3 regions of the Bacillus sp. JST-5 genome follow, and region 2 is predicted to be linked to each of the others. Evidence: riboswitches for the same ligand, from Rfam matches in the RefSeq annotation. Region 2 holds a riboswitch; each other region holds the start of a gene.
The links. Region 2 has a riboswitch for thiamine pyrophosphate ahead of thiT (energy-coupled thiamine transporter ThiT). Riboswitches for the same ligand answer to the same signal wherever they lie in the genome.

Region 1 (10,360 bases), on a different contig from region 2:
AGAAGCACAAGGGAAGTTAATCGACCAATGTCTTCAGCTCCATGGTGGTTATGGTTATATGGTTGAATATCCAGTTTCACGTGCTTACATTGATGCACGTGTTCAACGAATCTATGGTGGAACATCCGAAGTGATGAAATTAATTATAAGTAAAAATCTCTAGAGCAAAATAATTGCTAATCATTGATGATTATGGTAATTATTTTAAAAAATACTATTAATTCAGTGGAGGTCAATTTCTTGTCAACCCATCATACGTTAGATGAAAAATTAGAAGCCATTCATAAGATTCTTGACGAACATCAACCAGTTTCAAAAGTTGCTAAAGAACTACATGTCCATCGAGATACAATTTACAAATGGATGCATAAGTTTGAGAAAGAGGGAAAAAAAGGACTGATTGATCATCGGATTCAATTTCAAACGATTGATGATTACAAAGAACAAATCAAATCAATGGAACGTGAAATCCAACGATTGAAAAAGGAGAACGAGATCTTAAAAAAGTTCAAAGAGTTCGTCAAAAATCATTAAAATATGAATGGATTCATCGTGAAAGGCAAACTTATCCGATTTCCCTTATGTGCAAAACTCTAAAGGTAAGCGTTAGCAGTTATTATACTTATATTAAAAATCATAAATTTCATTAATCATTTATGCGTGTTTGAGATTTTATACTCAAGCACGCATTTTAACTATTATGATGAAGCTTTTTATCAATCAATCTAATATACCCATTTAATCCTATTGATAGTAAAAAATGGTTATGTTATTTTAAAAATATCCACCAAGACCTTACATAGTTAAAATATTTTCTATTTGAACGGGGTATGGTGAAAATATGAATGATCAAACTTATAAAAGAGCTACGTATAATTTAATTACGTTTGTAATAAGTAAGATTATTTCAAATATGGGATGGAGTACTTATTCATTTGGGATCAGTTTATATGTATTAACAATAACTGGATCTGCGACGAACTTTGCGATCAATTTTTTATGTAGTAGTGTGCCGAGGATTATTCTCTCCCCATACGCAGGCTATGCCGCTGATCTATATTCTAAAAAGTTGATTATTGTTTTATCTCAACTTCTCTCTCTTCTTTCTGTACTAGGACTATTAACAGCTAGTTTTTTCGATCAAATAACAATCACATTCATATATTTAACAACGATTCTGTTATCGATCGCCTCTTTATTTAATTCCGTTACCTTTACATCGTCAGTCATGAATTTAATAGATGAAAAGCGTACACAAAAAGCATTTGCCTTAAGCGATGCATCCAAAAATATTGGTAGTATTCTAGGACCTGTAATCGGAGGAATTTTATATGCGTATTTCCCGTTAAATGCATTTTTAATTTTATTCATCATCTGTTATACCATTGCTTTGATTCTCGATTTATCCTTAGACTTTCATGTGAATTCTAATGTTGAGAAAAAAACTAAACAAGATTCACAAAAGAAAGGATTTATTTCGAATTTCATTGATAGCTTCCATTATGTAAAAAAGAATGTATTGCTGATCAGTCTAGCATCTACATCTATTTTTATAAGCTTTTTCTTCACATCTATTCAAGTTGGAATGCCATTCATTTTAGTGAATGAACTTCAATTAAGCAGTTATCAATATGGAATTGTACAATCATCTTTTTCAGTTGGAATGATTTTAACGGCGCTTTATTTATCAATAAGAAAAGAATTTGAGTATCCATTTATTCTTGCTAAAAAAACAATTTTATTGTTAAGCATTCAATTTACGGTAATGATTATTCCGTTATTTTATACTTTCCCGAATCCTATTTTATTTCCTTACTACATCATATGGTCATTTTTATTAGGCGGCCTTATATCTCTCATGAATACACCAACAGCCGTCAAATTACTAAAAATGATCTCAGAGAATTATAGAGGAAGAATTATAGGGACGGTCGAAACGATTTCGTCCGCTCTTGTACCATTTGGTATTTTCTTATATGGATTATTATTTGACTTGTTGAATCCAAAATGGGTAATGATTGTCACTAGTATTCTTTCATTTACTTTCACATTATATTTATTAAGAAAAACGGTCTTAATGAAAGCACATCCGGAATATTTTGCGAAAAAAGGAAAGTTTATAAAAGAAGTGGAGAAGAATTTGGAAGGATAATTGCATATAAATTCCACCGTACATTCGATTGTGCGGTGGAATTTTTTTGTAAATTAGCTCTTTCGATGTTCGTTTTGTCCTTTCTTGACACCGAAAATTTTGTTTACTGTAGTAAACGATAAAATGATGGCAAGAATAATAGAAATAATATTAGTAATAGTCATAAGAATTTCGTTCTCAGATGAAATCAAATAATGAAATAGTTCTGTTAACACTTTTAGAAAGATAAGGAAAAAAAGAGCACAACAAGTATAATAAATAAATTTAACAAACGACCCCAACGCTTGTCCCCCTTTATAACCTGTTAAAAAAATTCTATCATAATCAACATTCTTAAACTACTGTTTCATTTATGTATGAATATTATTAGATCTTAGAAATATTAAAAATGATAGATTGATTGGAGAATAAGAGAAGATTATCAACTAAAAACTAATTTGAGAATGATCTTACTCAAATATGAAAAAAACTTTTCTTATATGATTGGAAACTTTTCTAGGGTATATTCGTACATAATAGTAGGGTGATGAATATGAAACGGAAGAATTTCTTGTTAACATGTCTTTTTTTCCTCATATTATTTTTGATTCCAATAAAAGCATACGCCGTGGAATTTGATATTTCAAAGGTAACCATTGATGCGTATCTGCAGCCAAACGGAAACGTTAAAGTAATTGAGAAATTTACTTATGATTTTGAAAGTGAATTTAACGGAATAACAAGAGAAATTATTCCGAAAAAAGGGACATTCATCAAAGACTTACAAGCTTTTGAAAATGGTCAACCATTAAAAATAGAAAAAGAAAACGATTTATATAAAATCTATCGAAAAGGTAAAGAAGAAACGGTTACGATTGAAATTCATTATTCGATCGAAAATGCGATTGAAAAATTCAGCGATGGCGCACAGTTTTATTGGCCATTCTTTGATAAGAGAAATAAATCTACTTATGAAAATTTAACCATTACAATACATCCCCCTAGCAAAACAGACAACGTTCTAGCACTTGGCTACGATACAGCCTTTAATAAAGAAAAAATCGAAGAAGACGGAATAGTTCGCTTCAATTTCGGGAAAGTAGCAAATGGGAAAAATGGAGATATCCGAGTGATTTATGACGGTTCTTTATTCTCTCAATTAAAAGAAAACCATGGGACGATTCGTGATGAATTTCTAGCGGAAAAGAATAAGTTAATGGCAGAATATAAAAATTTTCAAGAAAAGCAGCAGTTTTGGAAGAATGTAAGTATGGTGTTTATTCCCATTGTTATTCTTTTAGTTGTCGGTGTCTATACACTCGCCATCCAATCATCCCGTTCTGCCGCCAAAAGGATTCGAGAATTTTTACTCGAACGCAATTTTTATATTCCTGAAGAAAAATTAAGTATTCCAGCAACCATTTTTTTCACTAATAATAAAATATTTTCAGCAAGTATGATTCCTGCTGCCATATTTGATCTAATTCGAAATGGAAATATTCAACAAATGGATGAAGATACGTTTACATTAATTCATCGTCAAACGAGCCACATGCATGAACAAACTTTATTAACGTTATTATTTGACAAAATAGGAGATGGGAAGGTATTTCGCTTAACAGATATTCAAGACTATCTCGAAGATAAAAAAAATATTCAAAGTTATCAAGAATCCATCCACAAATGGAAACAAGAAATTTCTATAGAACTAAAAGAAAAAGATTTATATGATAAGCATTTGCAAACACGATGGGCATTAGGGATTACAAGCATATTCATTGGTGTAACAGCCATCTTTTTCGGGATGTATGAACTTTATGCTGCATTAACGATTTCCATCATATCAGCAGTTTCTTTACTAATGTTTGCGATATTTTACGTAACGAAAAACGAGGTGGGATTAATCATCCAAGAAGAATGGAAACTTGTGAAAGAAAGATTTCCATCTTTAACGGAAGACGATTGGAATGGATTGCCAAGACATGAACAAACTCGATTCATTGCTTATGGGATAAGTGTGGAAGACAAAGCTTTTAAAAAATATTTTGAACCGTTTATGAATCGTATTCGGACTTCACTTCATGCAAGTGGAGAACATCCATACATGTATTTCAATACTATATACTTAATGGATGCGTTCCATCATGCGGACAAACTAACTTCTTATTCAAGCAGTACGACTTCAACTTCAAGTGGAGGAGTTGGGGGAGGTGGTGGAGGCTCTGGAGCCTTTTAACCCTTCCAAATTCATTAGAAAATTGCAAAAAAAGAATAAATGACAAAAAGCTGATCAATGTCGATCAGCTTTTATTCATCCTTTTTTCTAACTCTTCCATAAATTTTTCTTTATTCTCTGGTGATATAATGACACTTCCCATTAGTCCTGTTGTATAAAAGATTTCTAACGCGTCTTTTGAAGAGCATAATCGATAACCAATCCAAATGTTTTTCGTTTCGCGAAATCCGGTAATTTTAGAATAAGGAATTTTACTGCGAAATGGTCCACCTTTCACGAACAAATAATCGTCATAGAAAATATATTTCATATCATAAATGATCCACAAGATAAACACGACGGTTATTAAATCAATTAAAAATAAAACAAGTAGGGGCAAAAATTCTATTTTATCTTCCATATAACCAATGATAAGTACAGGGGCAAATGTCACAAACAAAATTATTATTATAATGAAATAAATAATACTCATGAAGAAACGGTCTCTCTTTGCTTTAAATGTCATCATTTATCACCCTAAAAAATCAAATATTCAATCAGTTTTAACAAACTAAAAACAACTACAAGCCCACCAATAATCAATATCCCTGGTAAACGAACCATTTTTTGAAATCGATGAGTCACTAAAAGTTTTACATCTTCTTTTACCGTTACCAGTTTGAAAAAAGGGTGGTGTAAACTTTTCTTAACAATATGACTAATCCAAAAGTCAATGAAGAAAAAATACGCAATATACAATAGCCATTTTATCCATAACGGAGATAGAAAAATAGCAACACAACTAATAGCTAACATGCGATAATAGGACATAACATATTGCCGATTTCGTAAAAATGATTTTAATAATAGTTCGAGAAGCCCAGTTTCTTCATTTCTTACTTGAAAAATCCTTGCTGAGTTTCTAAACAATAAAAGCGGTTTTTTTCGATAAAGAACCGATTCTTTTTCAATTTCAGAAGAAAATTGATATATCCATTGAATATATTTGTTCCGTTCCTCTTGTTCAATCTCCAACTCTCTCATAAATAAATAACGGTTTTTATTTACTTTTAAACTAAGGAAAGATATTAACATAATACTACCTAATAACCCGATAATGCCAGTTAAATAAAATGGAAGAACATAAATAATAAAAATGATTATAAGGATTGAGATAAATATCATGAAACGTTTTATGATTTTATGATGAATCATCTTCCTTAACGTTAAGATCAACAGTTTCGTCGCAAATAGATTGATAAATAAAGAACAGATGTCAACCGGATTTAAATGATAAATATGTAAAAGAACAGGTAATGCTATTCCAATGATGATTCCAGTCGTAATCAATGAATTTAATAGAGTAGTCATTAAACCATAAGTTTTTAACGTAAAAAGCAAGCGATTTTCTTGTAAAAGATGAAGGGCATCTGCCTCGTGTTGAAACGTTCGAATATTCCCTCCTGTATTTAACATGACCATGATTCCCAATAAGCCCCAAAATGGGATAAAATCCATCCAATAGGAGGAGGGATGTAACCAAAATTCTTTATAAAAGATCGCAAAAAAGAATATTCCTGGAATTAATAAATATAGAAAAATGGTCCAATCAATCACTGAACGAATGATACTAAACTTAAAATTCCATTCATTTTTCCATCGTTGCAAAAATAACTGACTTCCTGTCATTGTTCTTCACTCTCAATTAAAATATCAAAACAATCTAGCAACGAACCGTCCTTTAAACCACTTAATTGCCGAATATCTTCCAATGTTCCTTGTGCCAATAATTTTCCATCGGTAATAAAAACAAATCGATCACACATTTTTTCCGCTGAATCTAAAACATGTGTAGACATTAATATCGCAGCTCCACGACGTTTTTCTTCTTCCAACAACAGTTGTAATTTTTTCACCGATTTCGGATCCAAGCCCATAAATGGTTCATCAATAATATATAAATCCGGCTTTTTCAAAAATGCTAAAATGAGCATCATTTTTTGCTGCATTCCTTTGGAAAAATGATCGGGATAATGATGCTTTACTTGATCCATCTTAAATAAACGAACTAATTCCTCAGCATCATTGAAAAATTCTTTCTCATTTACAGTTAACGTAGAATACAAAAATTCAATATGCTCCCATAAAGTTAGTCGGTCAAAAAAAATTGGACGTTCCGGAATGTAAGAATAAGAAGGGACGGTAATTTCACCTTTTACATGTTTTAATATCCCGAGAATCGCCTTAATTGTTGTACTTTTTCCAGCTCCGTTCGGCCCGATTAAACCAACGAGCTCATGACCATTGACGGAAAAATGAATGTTTTCTAAAATCGGTTCGTTTTTTTCATACCCAGCTTCCTCAATATGAATGAATAACCCCAAAAATGAACACCCTTTCCATCGGTATAAACTATTTATCTGTTATTACGAATCTATTTCTCATTAAGTTTCATTTTATCTATACTGACCTAAATGAACAATCTAAAAATTTCTTATAAAAGGTTATAGATGAATGGAAAATATCCGCCTCCAGACGGAGTGTCATTCACCCTATAGCATGTACTACAAATCTTTTAGAAAAATTACAATAATTTTATAAAAAAGATTAGAGGTGACTGAATATGTCCAAAACGAGAATCTTTCAAATTATTAAAGATAGTTTTCAGAAAAAAATTGAAAAGCGGATTGAAAAAGAATCGGTGGAAGTAAAAAAATTAATGGGTCTTTCAATCGAAACCGACATATCAGATGTTGAAATATATGTTCATAAAGAAAGTCGAATAGAAGTCATATTAGAGACTTATGAAGAAGGACCGGAATTATATGTAAATACTCAAGACGAACATTTAATGATTGAAGCAAAATTAGAAAAAAGCATTATTTTTACAGGATTCTTAAACTCTATTACATCTTGTACATTAAAAATAGTTTTACCAAAAGATATAGCAAGTGATATACAAATTATAACAAAATCTGGCGATATTGACGTGGACGGGCTTATCCTATCAAAACTAAATATTAAAAGCGGATCAGGAGATTTACATATCTCAAATATTACTTCAAATCATTTACAATCAGAATCAAGTTCCGGAGACCAATACATTCATTTTATACATGCTGAAAACATTGTATTAAAAAATGCTTCTGGAGATATCAACGGAAAGAATCTATACGGGAATATTCATAGTTTCAGTGCATCAGGAGATATAGAATTATTCGAATGTTATAGCGATATGGTGGAAATATCGTCTTCCTCTGGAGATATTGAAATCAACCAATGTCAGACGAATGAATTGAAAACAAAATCAAGTTCCGGCGATATTAGAGGGGAAAAGATTCAGACTGTCAATGGGGAAGCATCTAATTCTAGTGGAGATATACAATTACTATCATTCATCGGAAATTTGTCTGCTCATACAGGTGCAGGCGATGTGATGGTTGAAATGATTCATGAATCTAACATTTTTATCAATAGTGGAAGTGGAGATATTAACACGTATCTTTGTTATGAAAATATCGATGCCAAACTTGATATTCAAACAAGTTTAGGTGTTATTGAAACAAACTTGGACAAGCATTTTGCGCAAATGGATGGGAAATATACAATCCAATTAAAATCAGGGACAGGTGATATTTCTCTCATTCAAAAGTAGCGTTACTCAAAATCTATTAAATTAATACATTTCTTCCTCTTCATGAGTCAGACGAATAAGTGATGGGTATATAAAAAATAGATAGATGACAAAACCGGTCAAAAAAAATCCAAAGTATTTCCATAAATGTAAAATGGCTGTACCGATAATAGAAATAATTAAAAAAACAATGTTTCCAAAAGAAATTTTTAAAGATTTTTTCGTCAAATACAAGTTTGAATGACAATTTGGGCATTTTATGGGATATTGTTTCACAAACAAGGTACGATATAGTAAATAACTCCGGGATATTTTTTTAGAACAGAATTTACAAATATTCATTTCTTTTTCCCTCCTTATAAAAGGATATTCGACCGGTCGTTGAAATTTTCCTTTAGATTGATAGAAAAAGTCTTGCAGAAACATGTATCATATGTAATAGTAAAGGAGGAAAAACTTCATACAAAAAGTTGTGGGGGAACCGGTGTTGCCGGTTGAGAGTGTATCCGTAAGATACTAACCCTTTGAACCTGATCTGGTTAAGACCAGCGTAGGGAACATAGAGAAAATACATATGATGACTCTTCATATGCGCCCTAGGTGTGTCTACCAGGGCGCTTTTTATGTTCCCTTCAATCTAGTAATTGACAAAAGTTGAAGGAGGAATTTTACATGAAAAAGTTTTTCTATCTTATCATCACGATTTTATTGCTTGGAGGATGTTCGTCAACGAATGGACAATTAGAACAAGACGATAGGTCCCAACTTGAAAAAGTGAGGATTGTTCTTGATTGGACACCAAATACGAATCATACAGGATTATATGTAGCGAAAGAAAAAGGTTATTTCCAAGAAGAAGGATTAGATGTGGAAATCATGTTACCAACTGAAGCTGGTGCAGATACTTTAGTTGCTTCTAAAAAGGCTGAATTTGGAATCAGTTATCAAGAAGGAATTACGGAAGCACGAGTTCAAGGCATTCCAATTGTATCGATTGCAGCCATCATTCAACATAACACATCAGGATTTGCCTCATTAAAAGAAAAAAACATTACATCACCTAAAGATTTCGAAGGAAAAACATATGGAGGATGGGGTGCACCTGTTGAAAAAGCAGTCATAGATTCACTGATGAAACAAGTCGACGCAGATGTAGAAAAGGTAAACATCATCAATATTGGAGACGCTGACTTTTTCACTGCATCTAAACGTGATATTGATTTTGCATGGATTTACTATGGGTGGACGGGAGTAGAAGCTGAACTTAGAAACGAACCCATCAACATGATTTACTTAACCGATTATAGTGAAAAGCTCGATTACTATACACCTGTAATTACAACAAGTGAATCTTACATTCAAGAACATCCGGAAACGATTCGAAAATTTTTAAAAGCTGTTTCTAAAGGGTATGAATTTGCGATTGACAACCCAGATAATGCGGCAGAAATACTCATCAAACATGTTCCTGAACTGGATGAAAAACTTGTGAAAGCTAGCCAAAAATGGCTTTCTCCAAAGTATAAAGATGATGCCCCACGATGGGGAGAGCAAAAATTAATAGTTTGGGAAAATTATACAAACTGGATGTATGAACATGGATTATTGGAGAAAAAACCAGAAATTGATAAAGCATTTACGAATGAATTTTTACCAGAATAATTAGGAGGTAAGATGATGTCAAACGCTTTAGTTAGCATTCAAATCATACCAAAAACGAAAAATGGTGAAGACACGATCCCTTTTATTGATGAAGCCATTCAAGTAATAATAAATTCGGGAGTAAAATATCAAGTGAATCCGTTAGAAACAACTATGGAAGGGGAACTAACCGAATTATTAAAAGTCATTGAAAAAATGAATCAACGAATGATCGAATTAGGATGTCCAAGTGTAATTTCACAAATTAAAATTTTCTATCAACCATCCGGTGCCTCCATGGATAAGCTAACTGAAAAATATCGGTGAATCGAATGAAAAGAAGCTGGCTTCCTTTCATAACAGTGATTTCGTTCGGATTATTATGGGAAGGATGTGTAGCCATTTTCAATATTGAAAAATGGATCCTTCCAGCACCAAGTACGATTTTTCATGAACTATATAACGGATGGGAAACGGTTTCCGTCCATATTTTACCAACTGTCCGATTATCGATCACAGGGTTGATCATCGGGAGTACGATTGGATTGTTAGTCGCAACAATCCTTCATTTAATACCATTTCTTAAACAAATGTTTTATCCATTATTAATTATATCGCAAAACGTCCCAATTATCGTATTGGCACCATTACTTGTAATCTGGTTTGGATTTGGTATGTTACCAAAAATCATTGTGATTACGCTTGTATGTTTTTTTCCAATTACGATTGCTGCCTTGGA
Region 2 (10,360 bases):
ATACAATCGGTTAATGATGGCGGTTATTGCACTTTTATTAACATGACATTTTTCAGCAAGTTCTGTGGACGTGCATTTTCCTTCTTGGTAAATGAATCGTAACGTACAATGTTGATCATTCGTTAAATCTTCATCAATTGCTTGCCTAATGATTGCCTCTGCTCTTTTCGTTACCGTATTACTTACTTTAATATATCTATTAATCAATTGTTGTAATTTTTCATCTCTCAACAAAATCACCCCTCCCTAAATAGTTCAACAGTTTAACTATTCATATATTTAACTGAAAAAACATCATTTGTCAACAGAAAAGCGAAGGCGAGCGCCTAGTGGCGTACGAACGGGACGCACTCCTGCACTGAGATAAAGGAAACACGGCGAGCTACGAGCCGATGTTGACTTATCGTAGGGAAAGGAGTGGGTCGTTCGCTAGCCACTGCGAGCCAAGCTAGACAATAGAAAAGCGAAGGCACAAATAGAACGCCGTATGAACGGGAGGGCCTTTCGAACTGAGATAAAGGAAACACAGCGAGGGACGAGCGGTTGTTGACTTATCGTAGGGGAGAAAGGTCATTGTTCACTAGGCGTTCGTGCCGGAGCTAGACACAGAAAAGCGAAGGCGAGCGCCTAGTGGCGTACGAACGGGAGGCACTCCTGCACTGAGATAAAGGAAACACGGCGAGCTACGAGCCGATGTTGACTTATCGTAGGGGAAGGAGTGGGTCGTTCGCTAGCCACTGCGAGCCGAGCTAGACAATAGAAAAACGAAGGCACATCTAGAACGCCGTATGAACAGGAGGGCCTTTCGAACTGAGATAAAGGAAACACGGCGAGCTACGAGCCGATGTTGACTTATCGTAGGGAAAGGAGTGGGTCGTTCGCTAGCCACTGCGAGCCAAGCTAGACAATAGAAAAGCGAAGGCACAAATAGAACGCCGTATGAACGGGAGGGCCTTTCGAACTGAGATAAAGGAAACACAGCGAGGGACGAGCGGTTGTTGACTTATCGTAGGGGAGAAAGGTCATTGTTCACTAGGCGTTCGTGCCGGAGCTAGACACAGAAAAACGAAGGCACATCTAGAACGCCGTATGAACGGGAGGGCCTTTCGCGTTGGGAAATAGAGTGAAAGTAAAAAGCCAATTAACCGTTATTAAGGAGCAATACGTATAATTCTTTGCAAGACTACCATCTGTGATGGACGAATACTGAAAAAATGAGGAGAATTTGAGTAAGTTTCAAATTCTCCCCTTTCAAATTGTAAACCGAGTTATGTATCGATTTATAACGGACTTCCTAGGTAAACCTATTTAAGAGAATGCATTATTTTATTTCATTTCTAATTTCTTTTAACGCTTGGATGACGACATCCATATCGCTCATTGAAACATCATAATGGGTTACAAATCGAATACTATATGTACCGAAGCTAACGGCTAAAATGTCTCTTTCTTTTAATTTTTCAAGTAATTGGTTAGCAGTTAACCCCAAGCCTTTCGTGCCAACAACAATAATATTGGTCTCCACATCATTTTCGATAGATAATCCATCAATCGTTGAAATTCCTGCAGCTAAATACTTTGCTTTTTCATGATCTTCTGATAAACGTTCAACCATATTCGTTAAAGCATAAAGTGCTGGAGCCGCAATGATACCTGATTGTCTTAAACCACCGCCTAAGCGCTTTCTCCACTTTCTTGCCCTTTCAATAAAATCACGTGAACCAGCGATAACTGAACCAACAGGTGCTCCTAGCCCTTTGGATAAACAAACTTGAACTGTATCGGTGTATTTCGCATATTCGCTAGCTGGAATACCAGTTGCAACAACTGCATTAAATAAACGGGCACCATCTAAATGAACGGGAACTCCACATTGACGTGCCACTTCATAAACCGATTTCATGTTTTCAATTGGTATAATCGCTCCACCTGCACGGTTATGTGTGTTTTCTATACATATCAGCCCTGTTTCAGGAAAATGAATATCATCTCCACGAATCGCCATTTCTACATCTTTGGCATTCAATGATCCTTTATTTCCGCGAATTGTCCGAGGTTGAACACCTGCAAATGCAGATATGGCACCACCTTCATAATAGAACAGATGGGAATTTTCTTCTAATAATATTTCATTACCAGGACGACAATGTGTAAGGACAGCAATTTGATTTCCTTGAACTCCACTAGTTACAAATAAAGCCGCTTCTTTTCCTAAAATTTCGGCAGCTTTTTCTTCTAAACGGTTGACCGTAGGATCCTCCCGATATACATCATCTCCCACTTCTGCTTCGTAAGCTGCTTTACGCATTTCTTCTGTAGGTTTTGTCACGGTATCACTTCGAACATCAATCACATAAATCCCTCCCATTCCCATTATAGAGAAAAAAAGATTGATAAACTATAAATTTCCCTTTTATTACAAATAATCTGTAATAGAAAAAGACCGGAAACATTCCGGTCAGATTAATAGAAACATTTCCTATATTTTTATCACTTTATCCGTTTGGATGATATCATCAAAATAACGAAGGGCTAGAAGTTCTTCATCCATCCACTCATTCATCTTCCATGTATTTTGAATAAAAATCTGTGCGACCTTTACTTTCCGATCTCCTCCAATTTGTGCATCCTTGAGTGCAATTATACTTTCATAGATATCACACATTAACTTTGCAACCCGTTTGCTATGATACGTTTGAACATCTTCATTATTAATCGATAAATAAGTTAATTGTTGTTTTAATGTTTCTACTCCCTTTTTTACAGGAGTTATAAATGCTTCTAAATCTTTATGAAGTTTTTTTAGTTCCTCCTGAACATAAGAAACAAAAACTCTTCCTGCGTCATATTTTTTTAATAGCCTTAAAACTTCTAAACCAAGTATATTCGCAGTTCCTTCCCAAACGGTTAATACTTGTGCATCTCTTAAAAGTCTAGGAGTTACAAAATCTTCAATGTATCCATTGCCACCGTGCATTTCAATTGCTTCATGACTAAAATGAATAGCTTGTTCTGCCGTTTCTTTTTTTAACAAAGCAATGAGAAGGCGATTCATGACATGATCTTCCATTGTAATAGATGGATGGTGGTTAGCAATTCGATCAAACAAAGCCACTAATGAAAACACGGCACTTGTTTCTACTTCTTGTTTGACCGCTAATTTGACTAATGACTCCTTCACCATCGGGAAATCAATCAAATACTGACCAAATGCCTGACGCGAACGAGCATAATTTCTAGCTTCCAAAAATGCACGCCGCATAATTCCAATCGATGCTACTGCATTACAAATCCTTGATAGATTTAACGCTTCCATCATGTAATAAAATCCTTTGGAAGCATCCCCAACTAAGTAAGCTTCGGAACCATGAAAAACAACTTCTCCAGAAGGAACAGCTCGAACACCTAATTTATCTTTTAAACGACGAATTTCTAAATGATTGAGGATCCCGTTGTCATTTTTCCATGGGACTAAAAATAAACTAAGCCCTTTTGTCCCACTAGGTGCTCCTTCAATTCTTGCTAACACCATCGCTACCCCACATTGTCCGGCATTGGAAGCAAAATATTTTTCTCCGTATATCCGATAATTACCATTTATGTCTGGTATCGCTTTTACTTCATTCGCTCCAACGTCCGAACCTCCTTGTCGTTCAGTTAAAAATGTTGCTCCTTCATATAATTCCGTTTCACCAGTGGAAAGTACATGGGGCAGATATTTTTTCTTCAATTCTTCACTAGCATAATGATCAATTAAATAAGCCGTGGCCATTGTCAACGTGACAGGACAATAAAATCCGGGTTCCGCATGGGACAATAAGTAACCTTGTGCATATGAATAAATGTAATTTCCTCTTCTTCTTAACTCGGGAATTTCCTTATGAATATATCCGACAATTCCAGTGTTATACGTTTGCTCAACCGTCTTTTTATATCCGTCATTCACCCAAACATATGAAATGTCATTACCCATTTTATCGTATTTGATTAATTTCGGCTGCCCATCACGATCAGTAAAGACCGCTCTTTCATCGATTTCAGTTCTACATAGCTCTCCAAATTGTTCTAACTTTTTATCAGCCCATTTAAAAAATTCATCATCCAAATATTTTTTTAAATTAAACGCTAAATTTGGATCTTCTATATAAAAATTCATGGTTGAAACACCTCTATTTTGTAAGAATTGTTCTCTCTCTTTTAAAACATGTTTTAATATCTTCCCTGTCGCATTTCTTGGTAATTGGTCAATTTTTTCATATAATTTCGGAATTTTATAGCTTGCTAGTTTATTAGACAGAAAACGTTTACATTCATCTTCAAGATTATCCATCGGTTCTTTTAGCACAACGAATGCTTTTACAGTTTCTCCCCATTCACGATGAGGAACTCCGACAACAGCTACCTCGGAAATTTTTGGATGCAAAGCTAGCGTCTCTTCAATTTCCTTAGGAAAAATATTGATACCTCCTGAAATTATCATATCTTTCTTTCGGTCAACGACATACATAAACCCATCTTCATCCAATGTTCCCATGTCACCAGTATATAACCATCCTTCTTGAAGCACTTCCATCGTTTGAACTGGATCTTTGTAATATCCTTTCATTACACCTTCGCCTTTTAACAGTATTTCTCCAACTTCACCTGGTTGGACTTCCTCTCCTTTTGCATTGACAATTTTTATTTCCGTATTTAATGCCGCTCTTTTCCCAATGCTTCCAGCTTTTTCTTTATGTTCTTCAGGTAATAGTAGCGTCCCGGTCGGTCCTGCTTCCGTTAATCCATATACACAATATAGGCGATCTGTCTTAAATTTTTCTTGAATGAATTTTACTTCTTGAGAAGCTAAAGGTGCCCCACCATATACCCAATATTTCATAGAGGACAAATCATACTCATTTAGTTTAGGATGATTAGCCGTTAATAAATAAGCTACAGGTGCACCAAAAAAGTGGGTCGCTTTTTCTTCATGAACAAGTTTTAACAGTAAATCAGGAGTGAATGTAGAAGCGATAATATGAGTCGCTCCAACATAAGTTCCACCAACTAAAAATAAATGAAGTGGTGCGGAATGACTTAAAGGCATTAAATGAAGCATTCGGCTTTCTGGCTTCATTTCCATTTCAATAGCCATCATAATAGCTGCAGTTAATATATTTCTATACGTAAAAAGAACTCCCTTTGGTCTGCCAGTTGTCCCTGATGTATATAAAATCGTTGCCTCATCATCTTCCTTTAAATCACAAGTAATTTCTTCAGTACTTCCATACTCCAATAGTTGTTCAAAACTTTTCCACTCATCTACTGGTTCTCCTGTTTTTATAAATAATAGAGAAATAGAGCTTGGTAAATCTTTCACTTGATCAAATAATAGATCGTGTGCAATAAGAGCTTTTGCATCAGAATGATTTAAAATGTAAGTTTTGCACTAACAGGAACAATGATTCCTCCTAAACGTAAGACCGCGAAGTAAGAGATGATAAATTCTGGGGTATTTGGCATGTAAAGGACAACTTTGTCTCCTTTATTCAATCCATATGTTGATAGACTATTAGCTAGTTGATTGACGAATTTGTTTAGTTCCCAATATGTAAATTGCTTCGATTCAGATACAACCGCTTCTTTTTTTGGATATTTACGGGCGTTTCTTTCTAACAATAAAGAAATGTTCACACTTTAACACTCCTTTTTTAGTGTAGATGATATTTTTTTAAAAGATCCATCATCTTTTCCTTCTATTCACCTCCTTTTATTGGTTGATTTAAGAATTGTTACTTTCATAATTATTTGAATATTCTTATTTTATTTTATCATATATGTTCCTCACTTAATAATGAATTTTTGTACCAACCTTTATTATTTGCCATCCTCCCATCATTCCATTAAAATGATAATTATTACCAATCATAGAAATTAGGTGGTCAGAATGATAAAATGCATCGCAACAGATATGGATGGAACTTTAGTTCGTGCAGATCAATCCATTAGTAAAGAGAATATTGAAGCAATTAAAAGAGCACAGCAAGCGGGAATTGAGGTTGTAGTTGCTACAGGCAGATCCTATGAAGAAGCCATGTTTCCATTAAAATCAGCTGGAATCGTTTGCCCCGTCATTTGTATGAATGGTTCTGAAGTAAGGGATCAAAATGGAAAAATAGAAACTTCCATTCCTTTAGATGTAGATACATATCGAAACATTCATCACATTTTACAAGAACAAGATATGTATTACGAACTTTATACCAATCAAGGTACCTTTTCAAACGATTATGAAAAATCTTTATCCGTCATTTCCGATATATTAATGAGTGCTGGACATAAAGCTACATATGAGGAAATCGTTGAAGGTGTAAAAGAACGTTTCGAACGTGGTGGAATTAAATTAGTTCAAAGTTATGAAGAATTGTTACAAAAAGATCAAATTCAATTATTAAAACTGCTAATCTTCTCATTAGATAAGGAAAAATTACAAGAAACCGAACAAAGACTTCAACAATTTTCAAACTTAGCTGTTAGTTCGTCCGGTCATCAAAACCTTGAAGTAACCAATATTAAAGCCCAAAAAGGTGTCGCATTAGAAAAATATGTGATGCAAAAAGGAATCTCATTAAAAGAAACGATGGCTATGGGAGACAGTTATAACGACGTATCTATGTTTGAACGTGTAGGCTTTGCTGTTGCAATGGGCAATGCACCCCAAGATATTAAAGAAATGTGCCATTATATTACCGATCATAACGAAAACCATGGTGTCGCTAAAGCTATTTATAAAGTACTTAATGAAAATTTATAAATAAATAACTATCTACAATAGGAAATGCCAGTGAATCTTTTTTAAAAAGTTCACTGGCTTTGTATTTTAATGAAAAAATTAGGACATCTTGTTATCATTCAGTTACCTAATTCTAATAAATGGATGTTCTATAGTTTAAGCATTAAAACATACATCGATTTTTAAATAAAATTTAAAACGTGAAAACTATTTCATATTCAAGTATTTTAATGCAAGATTTTTTCATTTAACATATTTAACTTTACATCATTAACGTTAACTTGCAAATAATCAAATCAAGTTACAAGATTTTTGTTAATTGGTTCATCCATTTACCCCTGAAACAACGACTTGCAAATAAATCCATTCGAGTTGCAAGATTTCTTTCGACTTACAAGAAAATGTCCGTGAGTTACAAAAAATTTTTCGAAAGTTACAAATTTTTCTTTAACACTTGCAAATACGACATTTTCTAGTTGCAATAATTGATTTAAGAGTTACAAATAATCTTGATTAACTTACAAATTCAATCTCAAAAGTTGCAAATATACATTCAATTGGTCAGGATTGGCGATCGCCAATCCTTTCTCTTTTTGAAAAAACAACCACTTTCAATCAACTTGCAAATAAAACAATATAGGTTGCTAGATTTCCCCACTACTTGTAATACTTTTTCCCCTCAAACCAACAGCTTGCAAATAAAATCAACCTAGTTGCAAGTTTTTGTCGTCTTAAATTCACCATTAACAAATTTTTCATAAAAAGCCGAATATAATGAAAAAAATTAAAGAAGGAGAATTTGAATCCTTCAATTTCTCCTTCTTTCCTCACTTGAAACGATTTTTCTCATCTCATTTTATTCATTGTATGAATATTGATTATTAGCCGTTAATAGTCTTGAAGAAATAGAAAGGATAGCTCCTAAGACTATGGCACAAAATACAAAAGAACCGAAACCTGATCCTCCATTTACAATAAACGAGTACATCCAAACCCCCATACCTTCTGGAGCATATTCTCCCCAGAAGACAATTCCAGCATAAAAATGCCAAATATATCGTGTAATTGTCCCAATAAACATAGCGAAAACAGCTATGGACAAACCTCTTCCTTTTTCCCCATTATTAAATGAGTTTAAAATGGAAGAACTAAAAATACCTGCAAATCCAATACAAGTAAAGGCAATAAAGTATTCAATAATAAACTGATACCAATGGAGAAAATATGCATCACCAGTAATTACTTGTAATAATGACCATAGAAAACCAGATAACATTCCATATTTTACTCCCCAACGAAATGAAACTAAAAAGACTGGAACCATTGCAAAAGAAATAGAAATCCAAGGTCCCAATTTAATGGATGGCAGTAAATCAATGACAAGTGCTAATGCTGCCATAATCGCTGCCTCTAATGATGGTTGTAACTTTTTTGAACGCATAAAAAAACCCCCTATGTTTTGATATTGATCAAACGTTTCCATAGGAGCTTGAAGAAGGCAGAAAAATAGATATTAAACTATTCATCTTCCTTTTCCACAATCCCTACGCTAGAATTAACTAACAGGTTCGAAGGGTCAGAACAAAAATTGTTCACTCTCAGCCTAAGCTCCCCCTGTGGATCCGTTGATTCAATTGTCAATCCTATTATAGTTATTAGATACAGAAATTGAAAGTATTTTTTAAATTTTTTTCATATAATTGTGCAAAATGAATATTCTCTAGTCAAAATGGCATAAAAAGCACATATTTTTATTTGTGAAAAATATTAAATCGTTCCCACACCTCTTCTAAATCTGCTAAATGCTTCTCAATATCTCCTCGTTTTTTTCTTCCGACTGCTGTTATTAAAGCATTAATTAAACTTAGTGGGGCGACAAACGAATCGATAAAAGAAGGCATGTCACTAGGTGCACATAAAGCCACATCACTATATGGAATCAGTGGTGACAATAAATTATCTGTAATCGCAATAATAGTAGAGCCACGATCTTTTGCAAAGCTAACAGCATCAATCGTTGTTTTCGTATATCTTGCAAAACTTAATCCAATGACGACATCATCTTCTTTCAGACGAAATAGCTTCTCCGAAATACCATGAGGATTTCGAATAAGCTCTGTATTCTCGAACAACAAATCTAAATAAAATTCTAAAAATGATCCTAGTGAAACTGCACTTCGATTAGCAATGATAAATATGCGGTTTGCATCTAAAATATATTGCACCGCTTTATGGAAAGAATCCGTATCAAACTGTGATGCCATTGTTTGGATTCGATTTACTTCTTCTTCAAACATTTCATATACAGCTTTATCTTCGGAAGAATATACGTCATCCGATAATTTCAAGCGCTCAACGGTGGTAAGTTGGCGCTTAACAGTCTCTTGCATTGCTTTTTGCCAATCTGGATAACCATCGTATCCTAAAAAAGTAGCAAAACGTACAACTGTCGCTTCACTAACCCCCACCGTTTTTGCTAACTTTCCAACTGTGAAAAAAGGAACTGAGTCTGTATTATTTAAAACAAAACGAGCGATTTTCCGTTGTGATTTACTCATATCGGGCAATTTTTCTGCGATTTTTCTGTATACTTCGTTCATCTAACTCCACCTTAATTCGTCTATTCGTCTTTTTTACCATTATATAATGTTTAACACTCGACGAATAGCGATTTCATGAGCTTTTATTGTATTTTTAATATCTTCATCCGTATGAGCAGTTGAAAGGGAATAACGATTTAATGGTTTCGTATAAACTCCTAAACGTAATAATTGTTCATCAATAGCTTTGCGCAATTTCGTATTTGCTTTTTTCATATCCCGATAATTTTCTATCGGTTGTTCTGACAAGACTATATTAAAAATACTTCCCATTCCAATAGCTTTCATTGGAATTTTATAGTGACGATAGAGAGATTCCAAGCCATTCTTTAATTTTGTTGTCTGTGAAATGAGGTGGTTCATTACTTCTTTATCTTTTAATACATTTAATGTGGCTAATCCTGTAGCTAATATGGTCGGATGTCCGTTGTATGTTCCACTATGGAAAACAATATCTGTCTTTCCTTCATTTCCTCCTCCATTAGAAAAAATATCTTTTCCAATGCTCGGATCCATTTGAATCATAATCTCTCGCTTTCCTCCTACGGCACCGATTGGAAACCCTCCACCTAACACTTTTCCAAGCGCTGTTAAATCTGGTTTGATTCCATATATGTTTTGGCCCCCACCATACGTCATGCGAAATCCGGTTTTTACTTCATCAAAAATCAAGACGATCCCTAATTCTTCTGTCAATTTTCTTAATTTATGCATAAACCACTCATTTGCAGGTATAAATCCGGCTTGCACTGGTTCAAGAATTACTGCAGCAATTTCTTCTTTTCTTTGTCTTAAAATGGTTTCAGTTGCATCGATATCATTAAATGGCAATATTATCGTTTGATCAATAATTTCTTTTGGAATCCCTTTTGATTCAGGAACAGAATTAGGCATTTTTTCACTACCAGCTTCTTCAAGCTCTGGATTGACGCTTACTAGTACTTGATCATATCCACCATGATAATGTCCTTCAAATTTGGCAATAGCA
Region 3 (10,360 bases), on a different contig from region 2:
ATGACAACGGTTTGCTCTTCTGTTGCAGATGCTACCTCTTCAGCACCAGCAGAAGTTTCTTCCGCAATGGCTGCCACTTCTTGAGATTGGATAGAAGTATTTTTTATTCCTTCCATTTGTTGATCGACTAGTAAAGAAATTTGTTTCACGGATTCTGCCACTTGATGAATCGTATTCGTCATTTCCTCAATGACTACATTTGTTTGCGTTCCTTTTTTTACTTCATGATTCGCGGAATCTACTTGTGTATGAATTTGAACAACAACATTTTGGACTTCTTCTTGAATCGTTTTGATTAGCTCTGTAATTCCGCTAACAGCTTTGGCACTTTCATCCGCTAAAATACGAACTTCTTCGGCAACCACAGCAAATCCTTTCCCATGCTCTCCCGCACGAGCTGCCTCAATGGAAGCATTAAGTGCTAAAAGGTTGGTTTGGTTAGCAATTTCCCCTACGACTTTAATGATATCTTCAATTTGTTTTGCATTCTCTTCAAGTCGTTGAACAACTTGTAAAGATTTTTCATTATCATTGGCAATCCGTTCAATACCGGAAATTAATGAATGAATAACCTCTTTACTTGTTTGAAGTTCATTAACCATATGTTTTGATAGATCTTCGGAGTTTTTTGCATTTGTCTGCACTTTTTGTGCGATTTCCATCACATCTTCCACCGATTCAGCTGTAGATTGAATAGATACAGCTGAATTCTCAGCTCCTGATGAAATTTCAAAGATCGTTCGAGCAATATTATCTGCTTGTTCTGCCGCACGTGTTGACTCATTCGAAATCGTCAACACTTTTTCATTGGTTGCTTTAAAGTTCTCTTCAATATTTTGAACCATTTCTCTTAAACTTTTTAACATGTGATTAAATGCAATCCCAAGTGAACGAATTTCATCATCGGATTTTGGAATTTCGGCATCTTCTTTAATATCTCCGCTAGCTGCTTTTAAAGCTGCCAACTCAATTTTTTTCAACGGTTTCGTGATGAATCCAGCAGCGAAAAATGCCAATATCCCTGACCAAATAATCCCTAGGGATAATGTAGCAATTGTAAACAATGCTTCACTCATATATTTTTCTAAGTACGGATAAATGAAATAAAGAAAGAATGCACTTGTCGAGTATGTAATCAAAGCTAGTGAGGTAGTAAAGAATACTAATTTTTTTCGTAGTCCGAATTTGTATCTTCTTTTTTCCATTTGTTCTGACATGAATGTCCCCCCAAAACTCCATCATTGATTTGCTATTTTATTTTGGATTTCATTGATTAACTCGCTTAGTTCTTGAAACGTTTCTCGGTATATTTCCACCGACCCGCCGAACGGATCTATCACATCACCGCTTTTACCAGCAAATTCTTTAATAGTAAAAACTTTTTCTTTTGCTTCAGGGTACTCGTTCAAAATCCAATTTTTATGGTCTTTTGTCATAGTTAAAATGTAATCAGCCCAATCTATGTCCATTTTCCCAAGTTGTTTTGCTTGATGGGAAAACTCGATATCTTTTTCTTTTAATACTTCTTTTGTTTGAGGGGAGGCATCTGCTCCAGGCATCGCAAAAATTCCAGCTGATCGTACCTCTAACCCTTCGATATGATTACTTTTTAATATTGCTTCCGCCATAGGACTACGGCATGTATTTCCAGTGCATACGAATAAAACACGTGCCATCGACATCCTCCTTTATTACCATTATAAGTGAAATTTCACAACTTCCATAGACAAAATTAAAAATTTTCCTACAAATTCGAACAATTTTTGAAAATTTAAATGAAGACCAAAAAAATAGGGAGTCCCTTTTAATCGAAGACCACCCTATTGCTACATTATATCGAAAAAAGTAATCGTAATCCAAATCCGATTAATATACAGCCACCTAATGCCTCACTGTATTTTCCAAGCCATCCTTTTATTTTTCTCCCTAATATTAGTCCTAACCATGTGAGTACTGTCGCGGATATTCCAAACAACAGAATGGCGATGGCAGTTTTTGCTCCGAAAATTCCTAAAGAAAGCCCCACCGACAAACTATCTAAACTAACGCTCAATGAAAACAATAAAAGACCCGAACCAACCGGTTCTAAAGAACGAAATTCCTCTTCTTTAAATAAAGAAAATAACATCTGTCCACCTAATAAAATGAGAAGGATACCACCTGCATAAGTCGCTAACGTTCCAAATTGTTCAGATAAAAATCTTCCGGCAATCATTCCGATTAAAGGCATCCAAACGTGGAATAAACCAACGGTAAGTCCGATGATAAAGATTTGCTTTAATCTTAACGAAAGCATTCCCATTCCTAATCCTACAGAAAACGCGTCCATTCCTAAGGCAATGGCCATTAATATAAGTGCAATGATTTCTTCGGTAAATGCTAACATAAAAAAACCCCCTTGGGACTGGCTTCATTCCAACATATGCACAGTTTGGGGGTTTTAGAATCTTTACTAATTTATTGATCTTCTTTTTCGATTCGATGACCTGCTGCTTTTCTCAGGCGGTTCATGATTGCGTCCCCTATTTGTTCATTTGGGAAAGCTTCTGAATAAATTAAATCTATTTCATATTGATTAAATTCTCTCAACGTGTCATAAAGTTTAGCAGCGACCGTTGTTAAGTCCTTTCGATTACCACAAGATATAACAACATCAGCATCATAAAAATCTTTATTTTCTTCGGTTGTAAGTATGCCTACTTTCAACCCTTTCCTTTGTTGTTCCTCAATTTTTTTCTGAATCCACTCTTTGCTTCCATCTAACACGATTAACGGAGCATCTGGCGCATAATGGGTATACTTCATCCCAGGAGATTTCGGTTTTTCTTTTTCTGAATGCAACGCTGCATCGATGTGAACTTCTCCAATTACCGCTTCTATTTGTTCTTTCGTAATTCCACCTGGACGTAAAATCACCGGAATATTTTCTGTACAGTCAATAACAGTTGATTCTACACCTACGCCAGTTTCTCCCCCATCAATGATTGCAGCGATTTTCCCTTGTAAATCATCATAAACATGACTAGCTTTCGTTGGGCTTGGCTTTCCTGAACGGTTGGCACTCGGTGCGGCGATCGGTAATTGAGCCGCTTCAATTAGAGCGAGCGCAATCGGATGATTCGGCATACGAATGGCGACTGTCGGAAGATTTGCCGTAACAGCCGGACTCAGTACACCTTTTTTTTGTGGAAAAAGAATGGTTAAAGGACCTGGCCAAAATCGATCCATTAATATTTGGGCAGACTTCGGTATTTCCTCAACCATTTCTTCTACTTGCTTTATATTCGCAACATGGATAATTAGCGGATTGTCACTTGGACGGCCTTTTGCTTGATATATCTTTTGCACGGCTTCATCACTTTTGGCATTGGCCCCTAAACCATATACCGTTTCGGTCGGAAATGCTACAATTTCATTTTCTTTTAAAAGTTTAGCTGCTTGTACAATATGTGGATGATTCATTAAGTTATCAACAATGTTATCCACTTTCAACCATTTTGTCTCCATTTATGATCTCCTCTTATGTAAACCGATTTATACGTTATTTTATCAGTATTTGAATTAAATAAATACGTAGAAAGTATAAAAGAAGATGAAAAATAAAACAAGCTTTATCCACAAAATGTGAATAAAACCTTGGGAAAAGTGGATAACTTTGTGGATAAATGGGATTATTTTATATGAATTTTCATTATATATAGACCGTTATCCACAATATCTTCAATTTTATTTTCATATGATTCTAAAATGGATGGGGAAATATCCTCCGCATCTGTTTCTTGAAAGCCAAGCATTTTAAAAAATGGCTTCGCTTCCTTTCTATGCGTAACGATAATTAATTCTTTTAATCCTTTTTCTTTGGCTATTGCAAATGTGCTTTTAAATAGAAGGATCATCTGTTTTTCATTGACGGTAGGATGTACAACAAGTGATCGCAATAATCCAGAAGATTGATGAATCTCAAAACCAATCGTACCTAAAATATCTCCATGTTCATTTTTTAAAAGGCTAAACAATTCCATCTGATCAATTAACTCATCATAAGGAACTTTTGCCTTCTCTAAAAACTTTTGTAAAGCAAAACGATCTTCAATATCTCCACGTACTACGATCGAATCCATAACATCACCTCTATCATTGTTCTATTCTATGAATATGTTTTTATAGAGAAAATAGAACTTTTTGATAGAGGTAAAAATATCCCTTTATACAAATAGACTGATAATATAATCAAAGATTTCTAAAAGGAAAAATTTCACTTCTGTTTCTTTTTCCTCAGCATATAGCGGCTCTTTGTCCTGATCATTATCATTTGTCTCATTTTCATCAAAACCATCACTGACCGCTGTACCATTGGAAAAATCTAAGAAACATAATGGCGGAAATAAAACACACCACCAGTTTGCACCTTTTGCTTCGCCAATTTCAATCACTATAGCCTCATATTCTCCTGCCGGGTATAAAAACTTTCCATACAGCTTCGTCGGAAACTTTGCTTTTTTGAAAGATACGTTCACACGATCATTACTTTGATAGGCTTCTAGTACGTTTTCACTAATTTCTTGAATGATCGGTAAATTCCTTTTAATAGTTTCTCGAGCTTCTTCGATAGACGTTAAATGCTCAACCCATTTTGTAATTTCAGCATTCACTTGATTACGAATTTCTCTTTTAATCTCTTGATCTTTTTCTGTATTACTATTCGCTAATATTCGAAGCCTAATAGCTTCATTTGGAATAATGACCGTTTCTCCCGTTGCTGCTTCGCTCTTCGGTATATATAAACTAAACATAGTACCTATAGAAATGACGATTAAATATAATACTGCTAAATGTTTTTGTTGTTTCATTTTCACTTCCCCCTTCACTAGTTCATTGTGGACAAAGTCTCATAATCTTATACACGTTTTTCTATCATTCTTAAAATTTTTTAAACCAGAGATCAAATATAGGTCAGACGTATCAATTTCATAACAATTGGTTGACCGAAAACAATCATATGCTATACTGATGGTGAAAAAATAAATAAACTGATGTACCACTAGGGGAGTCTTTTTATGAAGGCTGAGATATGCACGTTTATGCATGGACCCTTTGAACCTGATCTGGATCATACCAGCGGAGGGAAGTGGATGTAGTCATGTACATTTACTATTTTTGTAGATTTCATCGCTACTTCCATACCCGGAAGTAGCGTTTTTTATTGGAAAACACTCCTCTTGTGGTCGTCGTTGGGAAGGAGAAAGAAAAATGACGTTTTGTGATGAGGTTCGGAACGAATGCAATGACTTATGGGAAGCCAGTTTCCATCATCCTTTCGTAAAAGGGATTGGCGATGGAACGTTACCTATCGATACGTTTCGATTTTACATTAAACAGGATTCCTATTATTTAAGTCACTTTTCTAAAATTCAGGCGTTTGGTGCTTTAAGATCATCAAATTTAGCAATGACGAAAAGCTTTGCAGAGCACGCAGTAGCTACATGTGAGGCAGAGCATCGTCTACATGAATCGTTTATGAAAATGTTGGATGTGACTGAGGAAGAACTGGAACAGTTTCAGCCGTCCCCATCTGCGTATGCCTATGTTTCTCACATGTATCAATGTGCATTTACAGGCGATTTAGCTGATTTATTAGCAGCTCTTTTACCTTGTTACTGGCTTTACTACGAAATTGGAGAGCGTTTAAAAGATGCAAAGCCAAACCACCCGATTTACAACCGCTGGATTGAAACATACGGATCTGATTGGTTTGCTGAAAAAGTAAAGGAGCAAATTCAACGAATGAATGAATTAGCCGAAAATCTATCTCCTATAAGAAGAAAAGAATTGAAGTTGCATTTTCGCAAAAGCAGTTATTATGAATGGCATTTTTGGGATATGGCTTGGCGCATGGAAGATTGGGAAATTGAAGATTATGCTTACATACAAAAATAAGGGGGAAATTAGAATATGTTAAATACTAGACTACTAACAAACATTCGTCATGAAAAGCCCCTCGTTCATTGTATAACGAATATTGTTGTAGCCAATTTTCAAGCAAATGGTTTATTAGCTTTGGGAGCATCTCCGATTATGGCCGATGCGGTAGAAGAGGTGGAAGAAATGGCCTCCATCTCCTCTGCTGTCGTACTAAATATTGGGACATTAAATTCCTATACAGTTGAATCGATGCTTAAAGCCGGAAAAGCAGCTAATTTAGCGAATATTCCCGTCGTTTTAGATCCTGTCGGTGCAGGTGCTACCAATTATCGTAAAAAAGTCGTCCATCATCTTTTACAAGAAATAAACGTTTCTGCCATTCGTTGCAACGCAGGTGAACTTGCTTCTATTGCAGGTATTGATTGGTCTGCTCGAGGGGTTGACGCTGGCAGTGGAAATACCGATGTACAAAATATAGCGTTGCAAGTAGCACGTAATTACAATACAACGGTTGCAGTAACTGGGGAAGTTGATTATATCACCGACGGAAACACAATGGTTGAAATTCGAAATGGGCATCCTTTCATGCCAATAGTCACAGGGACAGGATGTTTACTAAGCGGAATTACAGGAGCATTTTTAGCCGTAGATCATTCAGCAAGTTGTTTAGAGTCTATCGCCACATCTGTTACATGTTACGGAATTGCTGGTGAAATCGCTGCTAAACATGCAGATGGTCCAGGTAATTTTTATATACAATTTTTAAATACTCTCCATAGCATGACAGAAGAGGACGTTCGTTCATACGCTAAAATTTCATGGAAAAAGGAGACCGTCCAATGAAGCCTATTGCATTAACAATTGCCGGATCAGATAGTGGCGGTGGTGCCGGCATTCAAGCCGATTTAAAGACTTTTCAAGAATTAGGTGTGTACGGAACATCTGTAATTACTGCTGTTACCGCCCAAAATACGTTAGGTGTGCACGGTGTATATCCGCTTGAACGGAACGCTGTCGGAAATCAACTAAAAGCGATTGGCGATGATTTTGACATCAATGCTGTCAAAACCGGAATGCTGGTTGATTCGAATATCATTGAAGAAGTCGCTCACTGGATTAAGCATTTTCGGTGGACTCCAATCGTCATTGATCCAGTCATGGTGGCAAAGGGTGGGGAACCATTATTAAAAAAGGAAAGTATGGAAGCCCTTAAGACGGAACTCATTCCGTTAGCAAAAGTCATTACCCCAAACTTAGTGGAAGCCGAATTATTAACCGGCATAAACATTCACAACGATAAAGACTTATTAATAGTAGCGGAAAGGTTATTAAATATGGGAGCAAAAGCTGTCGTTATCAAAGGCGGTCACCAATTTAAAAGTTCATGGTCAACTGACTTTTTCATTCATGAAAACGGTGAACAACTATTTTTAAGAGGAAAACGAATATTAACAAAAGATACACACGGGACAGGATGTACATTTTCTGCAGCTATTACATCTGCGCTTGCGAATGGTTCGCCAGTTAAAGATGCTATCATTTCTGCAAAAAAATATATTCACGCAGCTATTATGGACGGATTACATATTGGAAAAGGTTATGGTCCAACCAATCATTGGGCCCATCGAAAAATGAATGAAATTAAAGATTTCCACGTTGATATCTCAACGAATGTAGAGGAGGTATTATTTTGAATATCGCGAGCATTCTTCCATGCTATTTTATTATGGGTTCTATAAATACACTAAATCGTGATCCTTTACATGTTCTTGAAGAGGCGTTAAAGGGCGGTATCACCTGTTTTCAATTACGGGAAAAAGGAAAAGGGGCGCTCATTGGTGAGGAGAAACGTGCATTTGCTATTGAATGTATGAAATTGTGCCATAAATATCATATCCCGTTTATCGTCAACGATGATGTTGAACTTGCCGCATCGATTGGTGCAGATGGAGTCCATATAGGTCAAGATGATCTCGCTCTTTATGAGGCGAAAAAAATGCTAGGGAAACAAAAAATCATCGGTATTTCGGTCCATCATTGGAAGGAAGCGGAGTTTGCCATTAAAGGTGGGGCCCATTATGTTGGAATCGGTCCCGTATATGAGACAAAATCAAAAGAGGACGCAAAAATGCCTTCTGGAACTCGCGTAATTGAAGACGTTCATCGCACCTTTCCTTCTCTCCCTATCGTTGGAATCGGAGGAATTTCAGCAACCAATCTTCAGCCTGTCATTGCAGCAGGTGCAAAAGGGGTGGCAGTTATTTCAGCAATCAGTCATGCGGAACATCCATATCAAACAGCATCGATGATAAAAAATAAAGTAGTTGATCTCCTCCAACGATCCGTCCATAACAGATAATTACTCGTTTGAACAAAAGATCGGCCATTAGCCGATCTTTTTTATATTTGCAAAAACCATTCGCTCTTTCCCATTAATATCATTTACGACTTCGATTTTTTCCAACTTATTCGGAAAAGCTGCTTTTAACAACGAAGCGACTGCTTCTCCTTGCCCATGACCAATTTCAAATGCAATTAAACTTTCTTCCTCAACGACCAATGGCAACTGATTTGCGAGTTGCCGATACGCATCTAGACCATCATTTCCTGCAAAAAGAGCTTTTTTTGGCTCATAGTCTTTCACGGTGGTAGACAATATTTCTCGATCCTTTAACGGTATATACGGTGGGTTGGATACGATTACTGAAAACCTTTCTCCTTTTTGAATAAATGGCTCTAAAAAATTCCCTTCTACAAACTCAACATCCGCCTTTAAATTTTCTGCATTCATCTTCGCGACATTTAAAGCTGCAAAAGAAATGTCAGACGCAGTAACCAATAAATTCGGTTCCTCAAGCTTTAATGTAATGGCAATTACACCACTACCAGTCCCGACATCCAACACCTTAGTCGATTCTTTCTTCGGCAATCGATCTAAAACGCCAACAACAAGTTCTTCAGTTTCTGGACGAGGAATTAGTACATGTTCATTAACGAAAAACTTCCTTCCATAAAACTCTTCAAAGCCTAACAAATATTGAACAGGAACCCCTTTTTGAACATGTTCATTTACCAAACGCTGAAAGGTTTCCATCGTTTGATCGGAAAGCTCCGAATGTGCATTAGCAAAAAGTTGAGATCTTGAAAAACTTAATAAATGACGGAGAATAATTTCTCCGATATTTTCATCCTTATGATTGCTTTTTAAATACGAAGAAGCCCAATGTAGGGCCTCGTAAATTCTATTTTTTGAGTTATTCATTTTCCGCTCTCTGCAATTTTTTTGATTGTTCATCTAGCACTAATGCATCAATGATTTCATCGAGCTTTCCTTCTAACACTTGATCTAATTTTTGAATGGTTAAACCTATACGGTGGTCAGTCACACGGTTTTGCGGATAATTGTATGTGCGAATACGCTCAGAGCGATCCCCTGTTCCTACCGCAGATTTACGTTGAGCATCATATTCGGCACGAGCTTCTTGTTGGTATTTGTCGTAAATACGTGCACGTAATACTTTCATCGCTTTTTCTTTATTTTTGATTTGTGATTTTTCATCTTGGCAAGAAACGACAATACCTGTAGGGATGTGAGTTAAACGAACGGCAGACATTGTTGTATTAACGCTTTGTCCCCCTGGTCCGCTTGAGGCAAAAGTATCTACACGAATATCTTTTTCATTAATTTCGACTTCGACTTCTTCCGCTTCAGGTAAACATGCAACTGTAGCTGTGGATGTATGAATACGTCCTCCAGATTCCGTTTCAGGAACACGTTGAACACGATGCGCACCATTTTCGTATTTTAGTTTGGAATAAGCCCCTTTTCCATTGATCATAAAAATGATTTCTTTATATCCACCAAGACCAGTAGGACTAGCTTCAATCACATCGATTTTCCAACCGTTGTTTTCTGCATATCGGCTATACATCCGGAATAAGTTTCCTGCAAATAGCGCAGCTTCTTCTCCACCTGCAGCTCCGCGAATCTCCATAATAACGTTTTTATCATCATTTGGATCTTTCGGAATTAATAAAATTTTTAATTTTTCTTCGATTTGTTCAAGCTGATCTTGTAGATCGGAAATTTCTTCTTTCACCATTTCTCTCATTTCCGGATCCAATTTCTCTTCTAACATAGCTTTCGCATCTTCATATTGTTGTTTAATTTTTTTATATTCACGATACGTCTGAACCGTCTCTTCGATATCTGACTGTTCTTTTGAATATTCTCTTAATTTTTTCGGATCATTCACGATATCCGGGTCACTTAAAAGTTCATTTAATTTTTCATAGCGATCTTCTACCGCTGCTAATCGATCAAACACGGCTTTTCACCTCATAACGTTCTTTAAAAACTTCAATAACATTGTAATTATAGTATAATATACTAATTATCGTCAAAATGAAATCCTATCAACGTTCATAATTCCCCAGG

Region 1: another riboswitch for thiamine pyrophosphate. It lies ahead of AC3ASS_RS08435 (ABC transporter substrate-binding protein); the one in region 2 lies ahead of thiT (energy-coupled thiamine transporter ThiT).
Region 3: another riboswitch for thiamine pyrophosphate. It lies ahead of tenA (thiaminase II); the one in region 2 lies ahead of thiT (energy-coupled thiamine transporter ThiT).

The regions. Positions count from the first base shown of each region.
Region 1 covers NZ_JBYLHW010000034.1:3,750-14,109, reverse strand. Annotated here, with positions in the region: gene AC3ASS_RS08480 (acyl-CoA dehydrogenase family protein) at 1-163, shown strand, start outside; gene AC3ASS_RS08475 (transposase) at 241-534, shown strand; gene AC3ASS_RS08470 (MFS transporter) at 842-2,152, shown strand; gene AC3ASS_RS08465 (hypothetical protein) at 2,206-2,433, opposite strand; gene AC3ASS_RS08460 (DUF2207 domain-containing protein) at 2,685-4,367, shown strand; gene AC3ASS_RS08455 (PH domain-containing protein) at 4,432-4,872, opposite strand; gene AC3ASS_RS08450 (ABC transporter permease) at 4,884-6,035, opposite strand; gene AC3ASS_RS08445 (ABC transporter ATP-binding protein) at 6,032-6,730, opposite strand; gene AC3ASS_RS08440 (DUF4097 family beta strand repeat-containing protein) at 6,970-8,001, shown strand; TPP riboswitch at 8,445-8,554, shown strand; gene AC3ASS_RS08435 (ABC transporter substrate-binding protein) at 8,653-9,642, shown strand; gene AC3ASS_RS08430 (thiamine-binding protein) at 9,658-9,948, shown strand; gene AC3ASS_RS08425 (ABC transporter permease) at 9,954-10,360, shown strand, end outside.
Region 2 covers NZ_JBYLHW010000060.1:3,564-13,923, forward strand. Annotated here, with positions in the region: gene AC3ASS_RS11215 (MarR family winged helix-turn-helix transcriptional regulator) at 1-231, opposite strand, end outside; gene ltaE (low-specificity L-threonine aldolase) at 1,322-2,353, opposite strand; gene AC3ASS_RS11225 (acyl-CoA dehydrogenase family protein) at 2,480-4,156, opposite strand; partial or broken gene AC3ASS_RS11230 (class I adenylate-forming enzyme family protein) at 4,175-5,673, opposite strand; gene AC3ASS_RS11235 (Cof-type HAD-IIB family hydrolase) at 5,927-6,793, shown strand; gene thiT (energy-coupled thiamine transporter ThiT) at 7,629-8,213, opposite strand; TPP riboswitch at 8,296-8,397, opposite strand; gene AC3ASS_RS11245 (MurR/RpiR family transcriptional regulator) at 8,524-9,372, opposite strand; gene AC3ASS_RS11250 (aspartate aminotransferase family protein) at 9,412-10,360, opposite strand, start outside.
Region 3 covers NZ_JBYLHW010000051.1:2,733-13,092, forward strand. Annotated here, with positions in the region: gene AC3ASS_RS10430 (methyl-accepting chemotaxis protein) at 1-1,217, opposite strand, end outside; gene AC3ASS_RS10435 (low molecular weight protein arginine phosphatase) at 1,239-1,676, opposite strand; gene AC3ASS_RS10440 (manganese efflux pump MntP) at 1,832-2,386, opposite strand; gene AC3ASS_RS10445 (L-threonylcarbamoyladenylate synthase) at 2,458-3,507, opposite strand; gene AC3ASS_RS10450 (GNAT family N-acetyltransferase) at 3,672-4,121, opposite strand; gene spoIIR (stage II sporulation protein R) at 4,206-4,850, opposite strand; TPP riboswitch at 5,034-5,144, shown strand; gene tenA (thiaminase II) at 5,251-5,937, shown strand; gene thiM (hydroxyethylthiazole kinase) at 5,953-6,765, shown strand; gene thiD (bifunctional hydroxymethylpyrimidine kinase/phosphomethylpyrimidine kinase) at 6,762-7,616, shown strand; gene thiE (thiamine phosphate synthase) at 7,649-8,281, shown strand; gene prmC (peptide chain release factor N(5)-glutamine methyltransferase) at 8,309-9,184, opposite strand; gene prfA (peptide chain release factor 1) at 9,177-10,250, opposite strand.